3 regions of the Clostridium cochlearium genome follow, and region 2 is predicted to be linked to each of the others. Evidence: riboswitches for the same ligand, from Rfam matches in the RefSeq annotation. Region 2 holds a riboswitch; each other region holds the start of a gene.

Region 1 (6,451 bases), 1.0 Mb from region 2:
AATTGCTAATATATTTACATAAGGAGAATCTTTTGATTCAATTACTATAGCATCTTTAAGAGGATTTAATGAGGCTTCAATTGCATAGTTTGTATTTATAACTGATGCATCTACGTCATCTAAAACTCTAGGAAGTTGTGCTGCATCAACTTCTGTAATTTTTATATTTTTCTTGTTTTCTGTAATATCTAATTTTGTTACAAGTTCTCCATCTTTTAATTTTATTATACCTGCATTTTCTAAAACTTTTAATGCTCTTCCTCCATTGGATGGGTCATTTGGTATAGCTATTTCTGCTCCATCTTTTAAATCTTCAATCTTCTTAATCTTTTTTGAATACAATCCCATTGGTTCTATGTGAACTTTGGCAACATAAGTTAATTTATATCCTTTTGCCTTAATTGTTTCTTCTAAAAATGGAATATGTTGAAAATAGTTTGCATCTAATTGCTTTTCTTCTAAGGCTCTATTTGGAATTTGATAATCAGTAAAAGGTTGTATTTCTAATTCATATCCTTCCTTTTTTAGCTCCTCTTTTGCTACTTCTAATATTTCTGCATGGGGAGTTGGTGATGCTCCTACCACTATTTTCTTCTTATCGCTTTTAGTATCTTGTGCCTCCTTTTTTTCTCCTCCACATCCTAAAAGTCCTATGGATAGTATAATTGTTGATAATAAAATTGCTACTTTTTTCATTTTTATAGCCCCCTTATTTAATTAATTTATTATATAAAATATTTCCTAAACCTTGTATTATTTGAACAATTACTATAAGAATTATAACTGTATAAACCATTATATCTACCTTAAACATGTTATAACCATACTGTATAGCAACAGCTCCAAGTCCTCCACCACCTACAGCTCCTGCCATAGCAGTGTAACCAATTAGGTTTATAATAGTTAATATTATTCCTCTAACTATAGATGGAAAAGCTTCTTTTATCATAACTTTAAATAATATTTGTGATGTTGTAGCACCAAAGGATTTAGCAGCTTCAATAAGACCTGGATCCACCTCTTTTAGGGAAGTTTCAATAATCCTTGCAACAAAAGGTGCTGCTGCAATAGTTAATGGAACAATAGCTGCTTCCCTGCCAATGCTTTTACCCACTATAACTTTTGTAATAGGTATAATTGCAACCATAAGTATTATAAAAGGAAAAGATCTTAAAATATTTATTATAAAATCCAATATGCTATAAATAATTTTATTAGGCTTTAATCCCTTTTCATCTGTAACTATAAGTATTATGGCTAAAATAGATCCTAATATTACTGCAAATAAAGTTGAGAAGAAAACCATGTACACAGTATCATTTAAAGCTTTAATTAGTATTTCAGAAATCATTTAATCACCTCCCAAGGTATAGATTTTTTACTTAGATATTCACAAATAGCTTCTTTTTTATTTTCTTCTATATTTATAATTAAACTTCCTAAAACCTCTTGTCTAAAACTTTCTAATTTACCCCAAACTATAGAAAAATCTATATTTAGCTCTCTTGCCATAGATGTTATAACAGATTGTTCACTTACATTAGATGGGAAAAATAATTTTATATTAACCCCTTCATCTGGTAATAGTTCCTCTTCTTCTATTATCTTTTTAAGTTCTCCTTCTGGTCTTAAAAATAGATCTTTTACTTCTCCATAAGCACTTACTTCTCCGCCATCTATTAATGCTATTCTATTACAAATTTCTCTTATAACCTCCATTTGATGTGTTACTACCACTACAGTTATTTTTAATTGCTCATTTATTTTTTGTATAAGTTTTAATATAGATTTTGTAGTTTCTGGATCCAAAGCTGAAGTGGCTTCATCACAAAGTAATACTTTAGGCTCCATAGTTAAAGCTCTGGCTATAGCAACCCTTTGTTTTTGCCCTCCACTTAATTCCCTTGGAAAACTTTTAGCTTTATTTTCTAGTCCAACCAATTTTAATAGCTCTTTTACTTTTTCATCTATGTATTTTTTATCCTTTTTCCATATTTGAAGAGGTAGAGCTATATTATCATAAACATTTTTAGAATTCATAATATTAAAACTTTGAAAAATCATGCCCATATCTTTTCTAAGTTTTCTAAGTTCTAAATCATTAAGATTTTTAACTTCCTTTCCCATTACTGTTATGCTTCCTTCATCATAATTTTCAAGCCCATTTAAACATCTCAATAAAGTAGATTTACCAGCTCCACTTCTTCCTATTATTCCAAATATTTCTCCTTCTTTTATATCTAGGCTTATATTTTTTAATACTTTAATATTTCCAAATTGCTTGCCTACATCTTTTATTTGGATCATTTGTCATTCCCTCCTAGCAAATTTTAATATAAATAAAACCTGAGGAAATCCTCAGGTTTTTACCTTCAAATCCTCATCTCTCGGTTGACACCGCAGGATTTAGCACCTTATAATATGTAAAATACATATACAGGTTGCCGGGCTTCACAGGGCCAGTCCCTCCACCGCTCTTAATAAGCTTTTATTATTCGTTTTTTATCTTGTATTAGATTATAGTGCTTGTTTGAAGTATTGTCAAGAAAAATTTACACTTTTTTAAATTCTACTTTACTTACCATTAGATAAGATAATAATATAATTACTAAATAAGTCATTAATTGATTATAAATTATAAAAGGTGATCCTAGTGAATAAATTACTAAAAGTATTCCTGCTATTGTTATTGGTATACCAGAAAAAACGCCATCAAAACTTGCTATATTATATCTTGCAAGCCTATAAGCTCCTGCCACCGGAAAAATTAAAAGTAAAAAGTATCCTAAAAGGCCTTTATCTGAAAAATTATACATGCTGTATATTAACACAGAAGGAGCAACTCCAAAAGAAATTAAATCTGCCAAAGAATCTAATTCTTTTCCAAGTTCACTAGATACATTTAGCCTTCTAGCTATTCTTCCATCATATCTATCCAATAATGCTGCTATTATAATAAACATTCCTGCTATAGAATATCTTTCATCAAAAGTCATAATTAGAGACATGGTACCAAATATAAGATTGCCAAAGGTAAATAAATTAGGTATAGTATTTTTTATCTTTTCCATATTCTTCTCTCCTTTATTTTTATTGCTTCTTAGATAAATTATATTTTATTATTTCTTTAATTATATAATAACAGTTTATTAATTACTTTTTCTTATGAAAATCTTAAATTTACTTTAATTATTGTATATTATATAATAAAGTTTCCCCTTTAAGATAAAATTAAGGAATTGTTATGATTTTTATTTCTATTTATATGCTAGAATTTTAATACAATAAGACTTATGCATGCTTAATGAACAGCTAGGAGGTTATTTGATTGAATGTATTAGAAGTTGATAATATATCTAAACACATAGGAGGTAGACCTATAATAAGAAGTATTTCTTTTAATATAAAAGAAGGAGAAATTTTTGGCTTTTTAGGTCCTAATGGTGCTGGAAAAACTACTACCATAAGAATGTTAACAGGACTTATTCATCCAAATGAAGGAAAAATTAAAATAATGGGACATGATCTAAAAAAAGAAAGAGAAAAGGCCCTATCCTATGTAGGTGCTGTTATAGAAAACCCTGAATTATATAATTACCTTTCTGGTAGGGAAAATCTTATGCAAATATGTAGAATAAGAAAAATTTCAAAAGCTAAATTAGAAGAAATTATTCATTTAGTAAACTTAGAAAATAAGATTAATCAAAAGGTAAAAAAATATTCCTTAGGTATGAAACAAAGACTAGGCCTTGCTGCCTCTCTGCTTTCAAATCCTAAATTGCTTATTTTAGATGAACCTACTAATGGACTAGATCCAAATGGGATTTTACAATTTAGGGACATAATTAGAACTGTTACAAAGAAATATAAAACCTCTGTTTTTATATCCTCTCATATACTAAGTGAAGTTGAACAAATTTGCTCAAAGGTAGCTTTTATAAATAAAGGTATTTTACAATGCATTGAAAGCATTGACAATATAGATTATATAGTAGAAAAAGAAACTTTCATACTTATTCCTAAAGACATAAATTTAGCTAAAACTCTATTACCCAATATAGATTTAATTCATCACTACAAGGTTATTGATAATAAAATATATATAGAAATAGATAAAAATTCTTCTCATAGAGTTATTAAAGAGTTAGTTGAAGTCAATGTTGATATAAAAGAATTTTATAAGGAACATAAAGTATTAGAAGAAAGATATATGGAGCTTATGGAAGGAGGACAATTATAGATGCTTTCTTTAATAAAAAATGAATTTGTAAAGTTGATATATAAAAAAAAGAGTATATTTTTTATGATAGCTTTTATACTTTTGTTATCCCTTATAGCTGTATCCGAGCATAAATCAAGCGAACAATTTAAAAAACAAAATACTCCAGAAGCTAGATTAGAATATTTAAAGGAACACAAACAAAATTTAGTTAAAGAAAAAAATCTTAATAAAGAAAAACCATATATTAAGGATATAGATAAAGCTTTAATATACATAGATAAAGATATAGCAAAGTTAGAAAAAATCATTGCTTCTGATGTAAAGGAAGATTATTGGAGAATTACTGCAAAAGAATCCATTGAAAGTAAAAAGAAAATAATAAACGAAGATAGTCTTAGTAATGTAGAAAAACTTAGGGAAAGAAAAGAAATAGAAAAGCTAAATATTCTATTGGAAAAGAATATGCCTCCTATGGAAATGGAATTCAATTCTTTTAAATTCATAGAATTAATTATAAATGATGTTTTAGGATATTTTTTATTAGCTATTGCTATAGTATTATTTTCCTCGGATATTGTATCTGGTGAATTTACTCCACCTACTTTAAAACTTTTAATGGTTCAGCCTGTATCTCGGGGTAAAATATTATTGTCTAAGTTTTTAACATCTACTATGTGTTCCTTAGCTTTTATATATTTAATAGAATTTATATTCTTTTTAGCCATTGGACATATATTCGGCTTTGGCAATGCTAATTACCCTGTATTCATAGGAACTGTTTATAAATTAAATCCCCTAGCCAGTGAAAAATCTCAACTTTTAATGGAAGTTGCAAACTCTACTAAAATGATTCCTATATGGAAAAACACTTTATATATTCTATTGCATCAAGGTCTTTTTATAATAGCTTGTTCTTCCTTTTCTTTACTTGTATCTGTAATATTTAAAAGCAATATGGGCTCCTTAATTTTTGGAGTATTATATATAATTGTTACATCTATTTTAACTGCATTATTTGCGCCCATAGCAAAATTATCTCATTTATTGTTTTTTACTTATGGACCTAGTAGTTATTTACTTAACGGACAACTTGCCACTATAAATGCTAATCCTAATATTACCATAGGAAATTCTATTATATGTTTAATAGCTTGGACAATAGCTTGTTATTTAATATCCTATGTTATTTTTACTAAAGAAGACATACTAATATAATTAATAATTAATAATTAATAATTAATAATGAACAATGAATAATTTAGGAAGCTCTTCTTCCCTTTGGTCAGAAGAGCTTTAATTTCATTTAATATGAAAATTTTCTTATGAGTTTTTCTTTATTTCTTAAAATTTCTTGTAAAGCTTCTACAAAGAAATCTATTTCTGCAAAAGTATTGTATAATCCAAAGCTTAATCTAATGAGTCCAGGTCTTCTATTACCATTCTTTATAAGATTAAAGCTTTGTTCTAAAGGAACATTTAATAGTTTTTGTATATAGGGTTGAGCGCAGAAACATCCACTTCTTACACCAATACCATATTCATAAGAAAGTATTTTTGCAAAAGTTTCATGATATATTCCTTTTACATCAAAGGGAATAATTGATACATTGTAATCACAATTATCAATGTATAATTCTATTTCTTTAACATTTAAAAGTTTATTATAGGCATATTTTAATAGACTGTTTTCATATTTTTCTATATTGCTTATGCCAATGGTATTTATTACATCTATAGAAGAAGTTAGAGCTAAACTCCCTATGATATTTGGTGTTCCAGCCTCATCTTTTAATGGAGTTTCATTCCACTTTACAAAATCTCTAACTACTACATCTACAGTCCCTCCACCAGAATAATCTGGTGGAATATTTTTAAAGCTTGATTTATCTCCAATAAGTGCCCCTCCACCAAAAGGAGCATACATTTTATGAGCAGAAAAAACTAAATAATCTATATGATAATCACTATCTATCGGTTTTATATCTATATTTCCATGAGGGATTAATTGAGCACCATCTACTAGAATTTTACACCCATACTTATGACATAAAAAAGCAATTTCATAAATAGGATTTTTATATCCCGTAACATTTGATGCTCCAGTCACTGCTAAAAGAGCAACCTTCCCTCTGTACTTTCTTAATTTATATTCTAAATCTTTCATATCTAATCTTCCAAATTGGTCTACTCTTATAAAATCCATTTTAAATTTTCTCCAAGGGAGTATAT
Region 2 (6,451 bases):
ATATTTTTTTTATATTTAATATAATATCTATATCTTTATCCTCTTCTGTAATATACAAAACTCTTTTATTACTATTAACAAAAGTTAATATAGTTTCAACAAGTATAGATGATGAATTATTAGGAACTGTTATTATATTTAACAATTTTTCTTTTGAAAATATCCATGTTTTTAAATAATTACTTATTTTCTCTAATTGCCAATGATTTTTTTTATCCATTTTAATAAACATATAAACCTCCAGGCTATTGTCCATTATCTTCATAAAAATTTTCTAGTATGTTTTGTATTCTCCACTTTAATAAGGAATATCTTTCAAAACTCCTATTATTATCAACCATAAATTTTAATGCTTTTAATTTTCCTACTACAACCACTAATTCTTTTGCTCTTGTTATTCCTGTATACAATAAATTCCTATTCATAAGCATAGGTGGCCCCATAAAAGCAGGTATTATAACTGCTGGAAACTCACTTCCTTGACTTTTATGTATAGTTATAGCATATGCCAAATCTATTTCATCTAAATAAATATCTTCATAAATTACTTTCTTTTCTTCATCAAAAATAATGGTCATATTGTTGTTTTCTTCATCTATATCCTCTATATATCCTATATCTCCATTGAATATTCCCATTCCTTCTTCTGGATCATATTTATCTATCTTTCTCCACTTAATATTATAATTATTTTTAGTTTGCATAATCTTATCGCCCACTCTAAAAATACAGTCTTTAAACTTCTTCTCTTTTTTTTCTTTTGATGGAGGATTTAGTACTTTTTGAAGGTTTCTATTTAAATTTTCAACTCCTAATATTCCTTTTCTCATAGGACTTAATATTTGTATATGTTTTAATTTATCCCAATCCTTATTAAAATTTGGTAATCTCTTATGAATTAGTCCTAATAGAATATCCAATATATTCTCATTAGAATCACCGTTTAAAAAAAAGAAATCCTTATTCCTTTCATTCAAAATAGGCATTTGTCCACTATTTATCTTATGTGCATTTAAAGTTATTGCACTAGTTTCTGATTGTCTAAATATATCCTTTAATCTTACTACTTTAACACAATTGCTTTCTATTAAATCTTTTAATACATTTCCAGGACCTACCGATGGTAATTGATCTACATCACCCACTATTATAAGTCTAGTTCCTATAGATATAGCTTTTAGTAAGTTATTCATAAGCATTATATCTATCATTGATGCTTCATCTATTATCACTACATCACATTCTAAGGGAGTTTCTTCTGTTTTAGAAAATATTTCTTCTTCCCCTACCCCCATTTCCAATAATCTGTGGATAGTTTTTGCATCTCTTCCTGTAGCTTCTGTCATTCTTTTTGCTGCTCTCCCTGTAGGTGCTCCCATACAAACAGTATATCCATATTTTTCATATATATCCGAAATACAGTTTATAATAGTTGTTTTACCCGTACCAGGTCCACCTGTTATTATTTCTACTCCATTCAAAAAGGCTCCTATTATAGCTTCTCTTTGTGAAGGAGAAAATTTTATATTATTATTATCTTCAAAATTTCTTATTTCTTCTTCTACAGTCATATCTAAATCCTTATGATTATATAATGATAATTTTAATATATTCTTTGTTACGCCTAATTCACAATAATAATAGGGTATAGAAAAAATATATTCTTTTCCATCCACTATTTCTACTCTTAATTTACCTTGAAGAGCACTTTGTAATACATTTTCTTTTATCTCTTCTTCTTCTACATTTAATATTTCTTTTCCATCTTTTATTAATTTATCCGCTGGCATGCAAGTATTTCCTAATGCAGAAAATTGATTCAATACATAATTTATACCACTTTGTATTCTAAAAGGAGAATTTATATCAACTCCTAAATTTTTAGCTATTTTATCCGCTGTTTTAAATCCTATTCCTGAAATAGTTTCTGTTAATATATATGGATTTTCTTTCACTATTCTAATAGATTCGCTTTTAAATTTCTTATATATCTTGAGACAATGATTTATAGATATACCATACTCTTGAAAAAACATCATTATATTTCTAACTTCTTTTTGATCTTCGTAAGACTCTTGAATTATACCTATTTTTTTATCTCCTATGCCCTCTATTTCCTTTAATCTTTCAATATCATTCTCTAATATATGAAAAGTCTTCAATCCAAATTTTTGAACAATTTTTTTAGCTGTTACAGGCCCTATTCCGGGAATTATACCTGATGATAAATATCTTTCAATTCCTTTTTTAGTATCAGGAATGATTTCTTCACAACTTTCAACTTTAAATTGTCTTCCAAATTGAGGATGAATTACCCATTCTCCATATAATTTAAGATTTTGTCCCTCCGATATATAAGGTATACATCCTACTATAGTTGTTATAGAATTAGCATCTTCCTTAATTCTACTGACAACATATCCATTTTCATCATTCCTAAATATTATGGAATCAACGGTTCCTTGTATTTCTTCCATAAGATCTCCCCTAATTTTACTATTTTTATATATTATATCATACACCGCCTCTGGTTAATGAATAATGAACAATTTATAAAACTATATAATATTTATTTTTAATTATACCCAATAAAATTAAAAGTTTTCTGATTCAAGAAATAAAGTTTCACTAAATTGTCTATTATCCATCAATAAAAAACCCCAGTAAAAATTTACCAGGGTTTTTTTATATGCTTTTATATTAGATTAAGGCTTTTATTTGTTCCACTTTATTTAGATTTTCCCATGGAAGTTCTATATCTGTTCTTCCAAAATGTCCATAGGCTGCTGTTTGTTTATATATAGGCCTTCTCAAATCTAGCTCCTTTATTATAGCTGAAGGTCTTAAATTAAATACCTTATTAATTATTTCTATAATTTTCTCATCTTTTATTTTGCCTGTTCCAAAAGTCTCTACTGAAATAGAAACAGGTTTTGCTACTCCTATAGCATAAGCTAGTTGAACTTCCAATTTATCTGCTACTCCAGCTGCTACAAGATTTTTAGCTACCCATCTAGCTGCATATGCTGCAGATCTATCCACCTTTGTAGGATCTTTTCCTGAAAATGCTCCACCACCATGTCTTCCATATCCACCATAGGTATCAACTATTATTTTTCTTCCAGTTAATCCAGCATCACCTTGTGGTCCACCTACAACAAATCTTCCTGTTGGATTTATATAATAATGAGTATTTTCATCTAAAAGTTCGGCTGGTACAACTTTAGATATTACATGCTCAATAATATCTTTTTCTATTTGTTCTCTTGTAATTTCTGGTCCATGCTGAGTAGATACTACTATAGTATCTATTCTTACTACTTTACCATCTTCATATTCTACAGTAACCTGTGTTTTACCATCTGGTCTTAAATAAGGTAATGTTCCATTTTTTCTTACTTCGGATAATCTTCTAGATAATTTATGAGCCATAGATATTGCCATTGGCATATATTCTGGAGTTTCATTATCTGCATATCCAAACATCATTCCTTGATCCCCTGCTCCTATAACATCTTCATTATCTATTCCACCTTGTTTAGATTCTAAAGATTCATTAACACCCATAGCTATATCTGGAGATTGTTCTGATATAGATGTTAATACCGCACAGGTATCTGAATCAAATCCATATTTAGCTCTAGTATATCCTATATTTTCTATTGTATTTCTTACTATTTTAGGTATATCTACATAACAATTGGTAGTTATTTCCCCTGCTACCAAAACCATTCCTGTAGTTACACTAGTTTCACAAGCAACTCTACCATTTGGATCTTTTTCAAGTATAGCATCAAGTACTGCATCGGAAATTTGGTCACAAATTTTATCTGGATGTCCTTCTGTAACTGATTCAGATGTAAATAATTTCCTCATTTTTTTACCTCCTATTGTGTAGCTCTTATATAAAAATAAAGTCTCTTCTGATAAGAAGAGACTTGCTTTTTACTTGCTATCCCTCTTATCTTGCAGAATTTTCTGCAGGAATTGGCACCTTAATATTAAAAAATATTGGTTGCCGGGTTTCATTGGGCCCTTTCCCTCCACCTCTCTCGATAAGAGCTTTTTATCTAATTATATTACTAACTAATATTAGCACATTAATATTTAGCTGTCAATTATATATTATGCTATAATAAAAAAATAACACTAATATTTTAGTGTTATTTTTTGGTGGAGGAGGACGGATTCGAACCATCGAAGGCGAAAGCCAACAGATTTACAGTCTGCCCCCTTTAGCCACTCGGGAACTCCTCCATATATGGAGCTGGCAATAGGACTTGAACCTACAACCTGCTGATTACAAGTCAGCTGCTCTGCCAATTGAGCCATGCCAGCACATTTTAAGAAACTATGGTGGAGGAGGACGGATTCGAACCATCGAAGGCGAAAGCCAACAGATTTACAGTCTGCCCCCTTTAGCCACTCGGGAACTCCTCCACATATGGAGCTGGCAATAGGACTTGAACCTACAACCTGCTGATTACAAGTCAGCTGCTCTGCCAATTGAGCCATGCCAGCACATTTTCTATCGAACTTGTCGACAAAAACAAGTATACAATTATATTGTTAAAAATTCAAATGTGATTATAGTATAATAAATCGATATTAATCATTATATCTCTATTTTTCTCTTACTATCTCTTTCTTAACTATGTAGATAATTTAAATTGTACTATTTTTTATACTTCACTTAATGTATTGCTTATATTATAATGCTATTTAGATAAAATTTTAATTTTGAAAAGGAAGATTGATATGAAACAACTTTTAAGTAAACTTAGGAAAGCAGTAAGTGATTTTTCTTTAATAGAAGATGGCGATAATATTGCAATTGGCCTATCTGGTGGAAAAGATAGTATCGCTCTTCTGTATCTTTTAAGTAAATATAGAATGTTTTCTCCTGAAAAATTTAACATAATAGCAATTACTATAGATCCAGGAACAAATATGGATTTTTCTCCTTTAAAAGCTCTTTGTAAAGATTTAGATGTAAATTTTCACATAATAGATTCTAATATAAAGGAAATAGTATTTGATATTAGAAAAGAAAAGAATCCTTGTTCTCTTTGTGCCAATTTAAGACGTGGAATACTAAATGATAATGCTAAAAAGCTAGGTTGTAATAAAGTAGCATTAGGTCATCATAAAAATGATGCTGTTGAAACACTTTTATTATCTATGTTCTATGAAGGTAGAATTAGTTGCTTTCTTCCAAAAACTTATTTAGATAGGAAAGATATAACTGTAATTAGACCTATGGTATATATAGATGAAGAATCTATTAAAAATACTTCAATAAAATATAATTTTCCTATAATACAAAATCCTTGTCCTGCTAATGGTTTTACTAAAAGAGAATCTATAAAAAATTTAATAAAATCTCTAAAAAAAGATTTTCCTGATTTAGATAATAGATTATTAGGTGCTTTAACAAATTCTAATCAACTTTGTATTTGGAATAAACAAAATTAAACAATTTGCTATAATATTAATTACACCACCTTCATATAAATTATTGAAGGAGGTGTAATTTTTGGATAAAACCATGGTCCATTATAATGATCCTTTGGCTTATAAAATAATAGGAAATAGTTTAATAAACTTTTTAAATGAAAAAACTATAATAGTGTGTATAGGAACAGATAAATGCATAGGAGATTCTCTTGGTCCTATAACTGGTACAATTTTAAAAACAAAAGATTTTCCTCTGCCTGTCTTTGGAACAATAGAAAATCCAATCCATGCGTTAAATATAAAAATAAAAATGGAAGAAATATCTTCTTTATACCCTAATCATAGTATACTTGGCATAGATGCTTGTTTAGGAGAACCTAATAATATTGGATTTATACAATCACGAAATTATCCAATATATCCTGGAAAAGGTGTTGGTAAGGAACTTCCTCATGTGGGAAATCGTTCCGTAGTTGGAATAATCGATTCCACTGAAATGAATATATTTAATAATAATTCTATTCGACTTAATTTTATACTTAATATGGCCAAATCTATTTCTGAATCCATAATATATGGTTTAAAATTATCTTGTAAAGAATACATTTTGTCAAATAAAAATAAAGCAAAGATATAAATTCTTTGCTTTTTTATTTTTAGTCTATTAAAACTATACTATCTCCTTGAAAAGTTATATCTAACTTATCCAAGTATTCTAACATCTTCCCTGTACCAATAGCTACACATGTAACTGCATTTTCAGAAACATATACTGGTACATGGGTTACTTCTGATATTAACTTATCTAAACCATTTAATAATGCTCCACCTCCGGTCATTACTATACCTTTATCAGATATATCTGCCGCTAATTCTGGTGGGGTTTTTTCTAAGATAGCATGGGTACTTTCAGCTATAGTATTTATAGGCTCTATTAAAGCATCTCTCATCTCTGATGACGATACAGTTATATTCTTAGGTAACCCTGATATTA
Region 3 (6,451 bases), 410 kb from region 2:
CCACTTATTGTTTTTTCATTTATATTAATATCTTCATTTGTATACATCAAACCTATAAAATCACCTAATATACTTAATTTAAAAACTTCATCAAAATCCTTTTCTAATTTATATTTTGACTTATTTTTTAAATCTTTCACATATATTTTATCATTTTTATACAAAAAAATCCTATCTTTATCTAATTCTATAATAGTTCCAACACCTTTTTTATAGTGTTGTTTTAAATTATACTCTATTAAACCATTTTCATTTTTAAATTTTATAATACAATCACAACTATAACTTTTAAGATTTCTTATAACATCCAAGCTATCTTCACTATTATATTTTTTTATATTACAGCCATAAAAAAAAGATGTAGAATAAAAAAAGATAATAGTAAATATTATTAATGATTTTCTCATAAATTCCTCCAAGATGATAATTGTTAATCACTATTAATATTATTACTATTATCTTATTAATATTCTTATATATTAATTTTTATTAATTGACTTAAAAGTTTTTCATTACATAAGGGAATATTCTTAGCACTTCACTAGCACTTACACTGTGCATATTTTGAGAAAGTTTATCTCCACAATAGCCATGCAAAAAAGCTGCTATTGAAGCTGATTCTAATGGGTTATAACCTTGGGCTAAAAAGGATGCTATTATTCCTGTTAATATATCCCCCATTCCCCCTGATGCCATAGCACTATTTCCAGTTGAATTAACAAAAGTTTTATATCCATCTGTTATTACTGTATTATAGCCCTTTAATAGTATAATCACTTGATTTTCCCTTGCAAAACCTTTGGCAATATCAATTCTGTTTTTATTTATATCTTTAATAGACATTCCTGTTAATCTAGACATTTCTCCTGGATGAGGTGTTAATATTATAGGATTTTTAGTATTTTTTATTAACTGTAAATTACCCTTTAAACAATTTATTCCATCTGCATCTATAACTATTGGACAATTACTTCTTTCTATTACCTCTTTTAATAACTGTAATGTATCATCATTATTACCTAACCCTGGTCCTATAGCTACACTATTACTATTTTTAAGTAATTCATAAAATCTAATTTTATCCTCTACAGATGATGTCATAGCTTCATTTAATTTGCAACTTAATATATGTCCAATATTCTCATGCGTAGCTAAGGTTACAAGACCAGCTCCACTTTTTACTGTAGCTTCTGTACATAAATAAGCTGCTCCAGTAAATCCTTGAGAACCTGCAACTACTAAAGCTCTTCCATAATCACCTTTATGTCCATATTTATTTCTTATTTTTAAATTTTTTCTTACATATTCTTCTTGTAGAATAAATTCATTATTAGACATATTTTTTACTGAATTATACGGTACCCCTATATTTTCTACAATTATTTCTCCAATATAGTTATCTGCATTATAATTTAAAAAACCTCTTTTATAAGTCATTAGAGTTATAGTTTTTCTAGCAATTATACAGTTTCCCAATACTTCACCAGTATTACAATTTAATCCTGATGGCACATCTATAGATACTGTATAATCACTATTTTCGTTTATTATTGATATAACACTATCATAAATTCCTTCAACTTTTCTTGTAAGTCCTGTACCAAATATACCTTCTATAACCATATCACTTTTTTTTATACTACTTCTTAATTCTTCTATATCATCCATAGTTTCAATTAAATTTATGTTTACATCTAAATTTTTCAAAATATTATAATTCATATAACAGTCTTTACTCAATCCTTTTTCTCCGCCTACTAAAAACACTTCTATTTTTTTCCCATAAGTTAATAAATGTCTTGCTAGTGCAAAAGCATCTCCTCCATTATTTCCTTTTCCAGCTACAATAAGGAAAGATTCATTTTTATTTAAATCTAAATGATTTAGTATCTTTACTGCAGCGTTCTCCATCAAAACAATTCCAGGTATGCCAAGATTATTTATAGAATATTTATCTATTTTTTTTGTTGTAAGTGAATCTCCTATTATCATCTTACACTTTCCCCCTCTATTATTGAATAAGCTATGGCATTATCTCTACTATGAGATATACTTAAATGAATTCTAATATTTTTATAATCTTTAATTATTTCCAATGCTCCTCCCTTTAATTCTACTAAAGGTTTTCCTAGTTCGTTATTTGTAATTTCTATATCTTTTATTTTCATATTCCTAAATCCAGTTCCTAAAGCTTTTACTATTGCTTCTTTTGCTGCAAATTTTCCTGCTATAGATTCATATTTAAAATCTTTTTTCTTTAAATATTTAATTTCTTCTTCGCTAAATATTTTTTCTATAAATTTTTCATTTCTTTTTATGGCATTTTTAACTCTATTTATCTCTATAATATCTACTCCTATACCTATTATCACTTATTACACCTCTTCCAGTATCTAAATATGTAAATAAAAAAGAGGTTCTCACCTCTTTTAATTCATAGCAATTTCTTTTAATTCGTTGTCAAAGTCTTCTATATAGTTATCTATATACTCTCCTATTATATCTATTAAATGGATTGGTGATACAAAATTGTCGTATAATAATTTTAACAATTTATGTACCTTATATCTTTGACAACTTATATTTTTAACATAATCTCTTTCTATATTTATTATACTACCTTTAATTATATCTTGTCTTTCGATTTCTATGCCATATGATTGCAATTCTATAGGATTCTTATAGCCACTTAAATATATATTGCCTTTTGTCATTCTGTAAAAGTAATTGTGCTCTAATTCACCTTCTTTATAAACCTTTTTTAAATCTTCCACAACTACCATATTATACCCCCCTAAATCCTAACTTTAATATCATATTAACACTATACTCTAAAAAAACTTGTCACTTCATGATAATCATTCTTTTTATTTTATATTTATATTATGACATGAAATACTTAAAAACTTTATAAAGGCTAATGGTATTTACTACTTGTGGAAATAACTTGTATTTAATTACAATTTCACTGTCGAATTAAAAATTTCTTTGTTAAAAGTTATATAAAGATTATTCCTAATGTGGAATAAATGCGGGAAAAACTATACATGCAGCTGTAATTACAATGGCAGAAATTAATCCCCCTATCATAGCACAAAAAAATGACTTTTTAAAATCCAATCCCATAAAAGCTGCTACAGCACTGCCTGTCCATAACCCTGTTGTCGGTAATGGAATTCCAACAAATATAATTAATCCAATTTCTTTATACTTTTCTAATTTTCCGGTGTTTTTTTGAATTTTATTTTCAATAATATTATTTAAGGGTTCAAATATTTTATATTTCTTCATCCATTTAAATATGCTATTAAAAAGCAATAATATAAAAGGTACCGGTAAAAGACTGCCTATGAAACTTACTATAAGCACTAATATTGGATTCATATTATAAGCAAATATACCCATAGGTATAGCACCTCTCTGTTCTACTATGGGTACCGCTGACATTAAAAATACTGTTAATAACTCCATTGATTTTCTCCTTCATTTGTTTTATTTTTTATTATACTCTAACCTATATTATAATCAATAGCTTTTTACAGTACTAGCTTTATCTACAGTTTTAAATCTAGGTAATCCTAATATTATTGACAATAAAGCAAATATAACCATTAAATAAGGATAATATAAATATTTCATAATGGCAAATGGTGATATATTAGCTAGAGTAGAAGCTGCTAAAAGTTGCGCACCATAAGGTATAACACCCTGAGAAAAACAAGAAAATGTATCAAGTAAACTAGCTGATTTTTGAGGTTCTATATTATATTCTTTTGATATGTCTTTTGCTAACGGTCCTGCTGTTACAATAGCTATAGTATTATTAGCAGTACATATATCTACTAAAGTAACTAATAACGCTATGCTAAATTCTGCACCTTTTCTACTTTTAATCTTTCCTTTTATAAAATTTAATAAAAATTCTATTCCTCCATTAAATTTTATAATTTCTACAATCCCTGCTATAATTAGCGAAACTATAATTAATTCTGACATTCCACTAATTCCATTTGATATAGATTTGCATAACCCTACTACATCAAATGCTCCATAAACTAAGCCTATCATAGAAGAAAGAAATAATCCTGCTACTAATATTAATAATACGTTTACCCCTAATAGTGCCGAAATTAACACTAATAAATATGGCAATACTTTAATTATATTGTAGTCATAGGTTTCTTTTAATACACCATGAGTTCCTAATGTAACTAACGCGAAAATAATTGTTGTTATTATAGCTGCTGGCAAAACTATAAAAAAATTAGCTTTGAATTTATCTTTAAGTTCACATCCTTGAGTTCTTGTAGCTGCTATAGTTGTGTCTGATATCATAGAAAGATTATCTCCAAACATAGCTCCACCTACAACTGCTCCAATTACTAAAGCTACAGGTATATTTATCTTTTCTGCAATGCCTACTGCCATTGGTGAAAGTGCGACAATGGTTCCCACTGATGTTCCTATAGATAAGGCTATAAAACAAGATATTATAAATACACCAGCTATCAATATATTGCTAGGTAAAATATTTAATCCTAGATTTACAGTTGACTCCACCGCTCCCATGTCTTTAGCTACCTCTGCAAAAGCTCCTGCTAAAATAAATATTACACACATTAAAATTATTTCACTATTGCCTGCACCTTTGCAAAATATTTCTATTTTTTTATTTAAAGATTCTTTTCTATTCATTCCTATAGCTACAATAGCTGAAATCAAAAATGGTACTATTACGGATATAGAATAGAAGTCCTTAGAAATTATTGCCATGCCTGCATATAATGCTATAAATATAAGTAACGGTAACAAAGCAATGGCGTTACCTTGTAATTTATTTTTCATATATAAATCCTCCCAACTTTAATTATAAAAAAACTTCTTGCAGATAAAAGCAAGAAGTTTACATTTCTCCATCTCTTATCTATCAGGTTTTACCTGCTGGAATTGGCACCTTAAAATAATTATTTTTGGTTGCCGGGTTTCATAGGGCCAGTCCCTCCACCTCTCTTGATAAGAATCCATTATTAAATTCAAAATTCATTTTATCACATTATAGCTGTACAAGCAATATATAATTATTGTTTAATTATTTATATATTAACAATATACATTGATATACACATATTATTAATATATAATTATCATTAACTAATAACTTTTTTCATATTCGAGGTGTTGTTATGTATAAAAAATGGAAATGCTTAGTTTGTGGTGTTATATTTGATGGCGATACACCACCTAATCCTTGTCCTGTATGCGGTGCATCTTCTGATGACTTTGAAGAAGTGATAGTAAGTTCAAACAATTTTGCAGATGATTCAAAATTAAATTTTGTAATTATAGGAAATGGTGCAGCTGGATTTTATGCTGCAGATTCCATAAGAAATAGAAATGAGAACTGTAATATCACTATAATATCTAAAGAAAATACAAATAGTTATTACAGGCCACTACTATCAGAATACTTAAGCAAAGAAAATTTGCCATCTAACTTTTATTTATCTAAGGAAAATTGGTTTAAAGAAAAAAATATAAATCTCATTTTGAATACTGCTGTTACTGATATTAATCCTATTGATAAAAAAGTAATATTATCTAATAGCAAAATATTAAACTATGATAAATTAATATTAGCCAACGGTGGACATAATTTTATTCCACCTATTAAAGGTACAAATAACGATGGAGTATTTACATTAAGAAATCTAAAAGATGCTGAAAATATTAAAAACTATGCTAAAAAAGCTAAACATGCTACCGTCATTGGTGGGGGATTACTAGGACTAGAAGCTGCTTGGGAATTAAAAAACATAGGTCTAGATGTTTCCGTTGTGGAGTTCTTTAACAGATTGCTTCCACGTCAGCTAGATGAAAAGGCCAGTAAAATTTTTCAAAAATCTATTGAAAAATCTAATGTGAATATGATTCTAGATGATTCTCTTGTTGAAATTTTAGGAGATGCTTCTGTAAAATCTATTAAATTAAAAAGCGGTAAAGAAATAAAAACTGATATGGTTATATTTTCAGTTGGCATAAGAGCTAATAAAGAATTAGCAGAAAACTGCGGGTTATCAACTAATAACGCTGTAATAGTAAATGAAAAAATGGAAACAAATATCAACGATATTTACGCTTGCGGTGATATAGCTGAATTTAATGGTAGAAATTATGGGAACTGGCCTGCTGCAGTTCAAATGGGTAAAGTTGCTGGCGCTAATGCTGCTGGAGATAACTTAACATTTAAAGACTTTGTTTCTGCTGTTATTTTCAGAGCTATGAACACTAAGATGTTTGCTTGTGGTAATTGTTCTGATAATATGGTTAGTATAACCTATGAAAATCCTCAAAATAACACATATAAAAAATTATTTTTTGAAAAAGACATACTAGTTGGTGCTACTTTGCTAGGTGATATATCTTCATCAGGTAAATTAGTTGAACAAATTAA

The links. A riboswitch is a leader RNA that binds a small molecule or an ion and turns the genes downstream of it on or off. The one in region 2 is predicted to bind S-adenosylmethionine.
Region 1: another riboswitch for S-adenosylmethionine. It lies ahead of CKV72_RS05655 (methionine ABC transporter ATP-binding protein); the one in region 2 lies ahead of metK (methionine adenosyltransferase).
Region 3: another riboswitch for S-adenosylmethionine. It lies ahead of CKV72_RS10760 (Na+/H+ antiporter NhaC family protein); the one in region 2 lies ahead of metK (methionine adenosyltransferase).

What each region holds. Positions count from the first base shown of each region.
Region 1 is NZ_LT906477.1:1,166,410-1,172,860, forward strand. Features, by position in the region: gene CKV72_RS05645 (MetQ/NlpA family ABC transporter substrate-binding protein) at 1-696, opposite strand, end outside; gene CKV72_RS05650 (methionine ABC transporter permease) at 710-1,351, opposite strand; gene CKV72_RS05655 (methionine ABC transporter ATP-binding protein) at 1,348-2,307, opposite strand; SAM riboswitch class I at 2,378-2,487, opposite strand; gene pssA (CDP-diacylglycerol--serine O-phosphatidyltransferase) at 2,553-3,071, opposite strand; gene CKV72_RS05665 (ABC transporter ATP-binding protein) at 3,329-4,240, shown strand; gene CKV72_RS05670 (ABC transporter permease subunit) at 4,241-5,437, shown strand; gene CKV72_RS05675 (aminotransferase class V-fold PLP-dependent enzyme) at 5,526-6,451, opposite strand, start outside.
Region 2 is NZ_LT906477.1:171,203-177,653, reverse strand. Features, by position in the region: gene CKV72_RS00885 (hypothetical protein) at 1-232, opposite strand, end outside; gene recD2 (SF1B family DNA helicase RecD2) at 246-2,477, opposite strand; gene metK (methionine adenosyltransferase) at 2,701-3,876, opposite strand; SAM riboswitch class I at 3,959-4,062, opposite strand; tRNA gene CKV72_RS00870 (tRNA-Tyr) at 4,172-4,257, opposite strand; tRNA gene CKV72_RS00865 (tRNA-Thr) at 4,263-4,338, opposite strand; tRNA gene CKV72_RS00860 (tRNA-Tyr) at 4,355-4,440, opposite strand; tRNA gene CKV72_RS00855 (tRNA-Thr) at 4,446-4,521, opposite strand; gene CKV72_RS00850 (tRNA 2-thiocytidine biosynthesis TtcA family protein) at 4,759-5,475, shown strand; gene yyaC (spore protease YyaC) at 5,537-6,094, shown strand; gene mreB (rod shape-determining protein) at 6,114-6,451, opposite strand, start outside.
Region 3 is NZ_LT906477.1:2,197,042-2,203,492, forward strand. Features, by position in the region: gene CKV72_RS10735 (germination lipoprotein GerS-related protein) at 1-407, opposite strand, end outside; gene CKV72_RS10740 (NAD(P)H-hydrate dehydratase) at 499-1,992, opposite strand; gene acpS (holo-ACP synthase) at 1,989-2,372, opposite strand; gene CKV72_RS10750 (DUF6514 family protein) at 2,430-2,783, opposite strand; gene CKV72_RS10755 (COG2426 family protein) at 3,016-3,471, opposite strand; gene CKV72_RS10760 (Na+/H+ antiporter NhaC family protein) at 3,526-4,845, opposite strand; SAM riboswitch class I at 4,918-5,020, opposite strand; gene CKV72_RS10765 (FAD-dependent oxidoreductase) at 5,184-6,451, shown strand, end outside.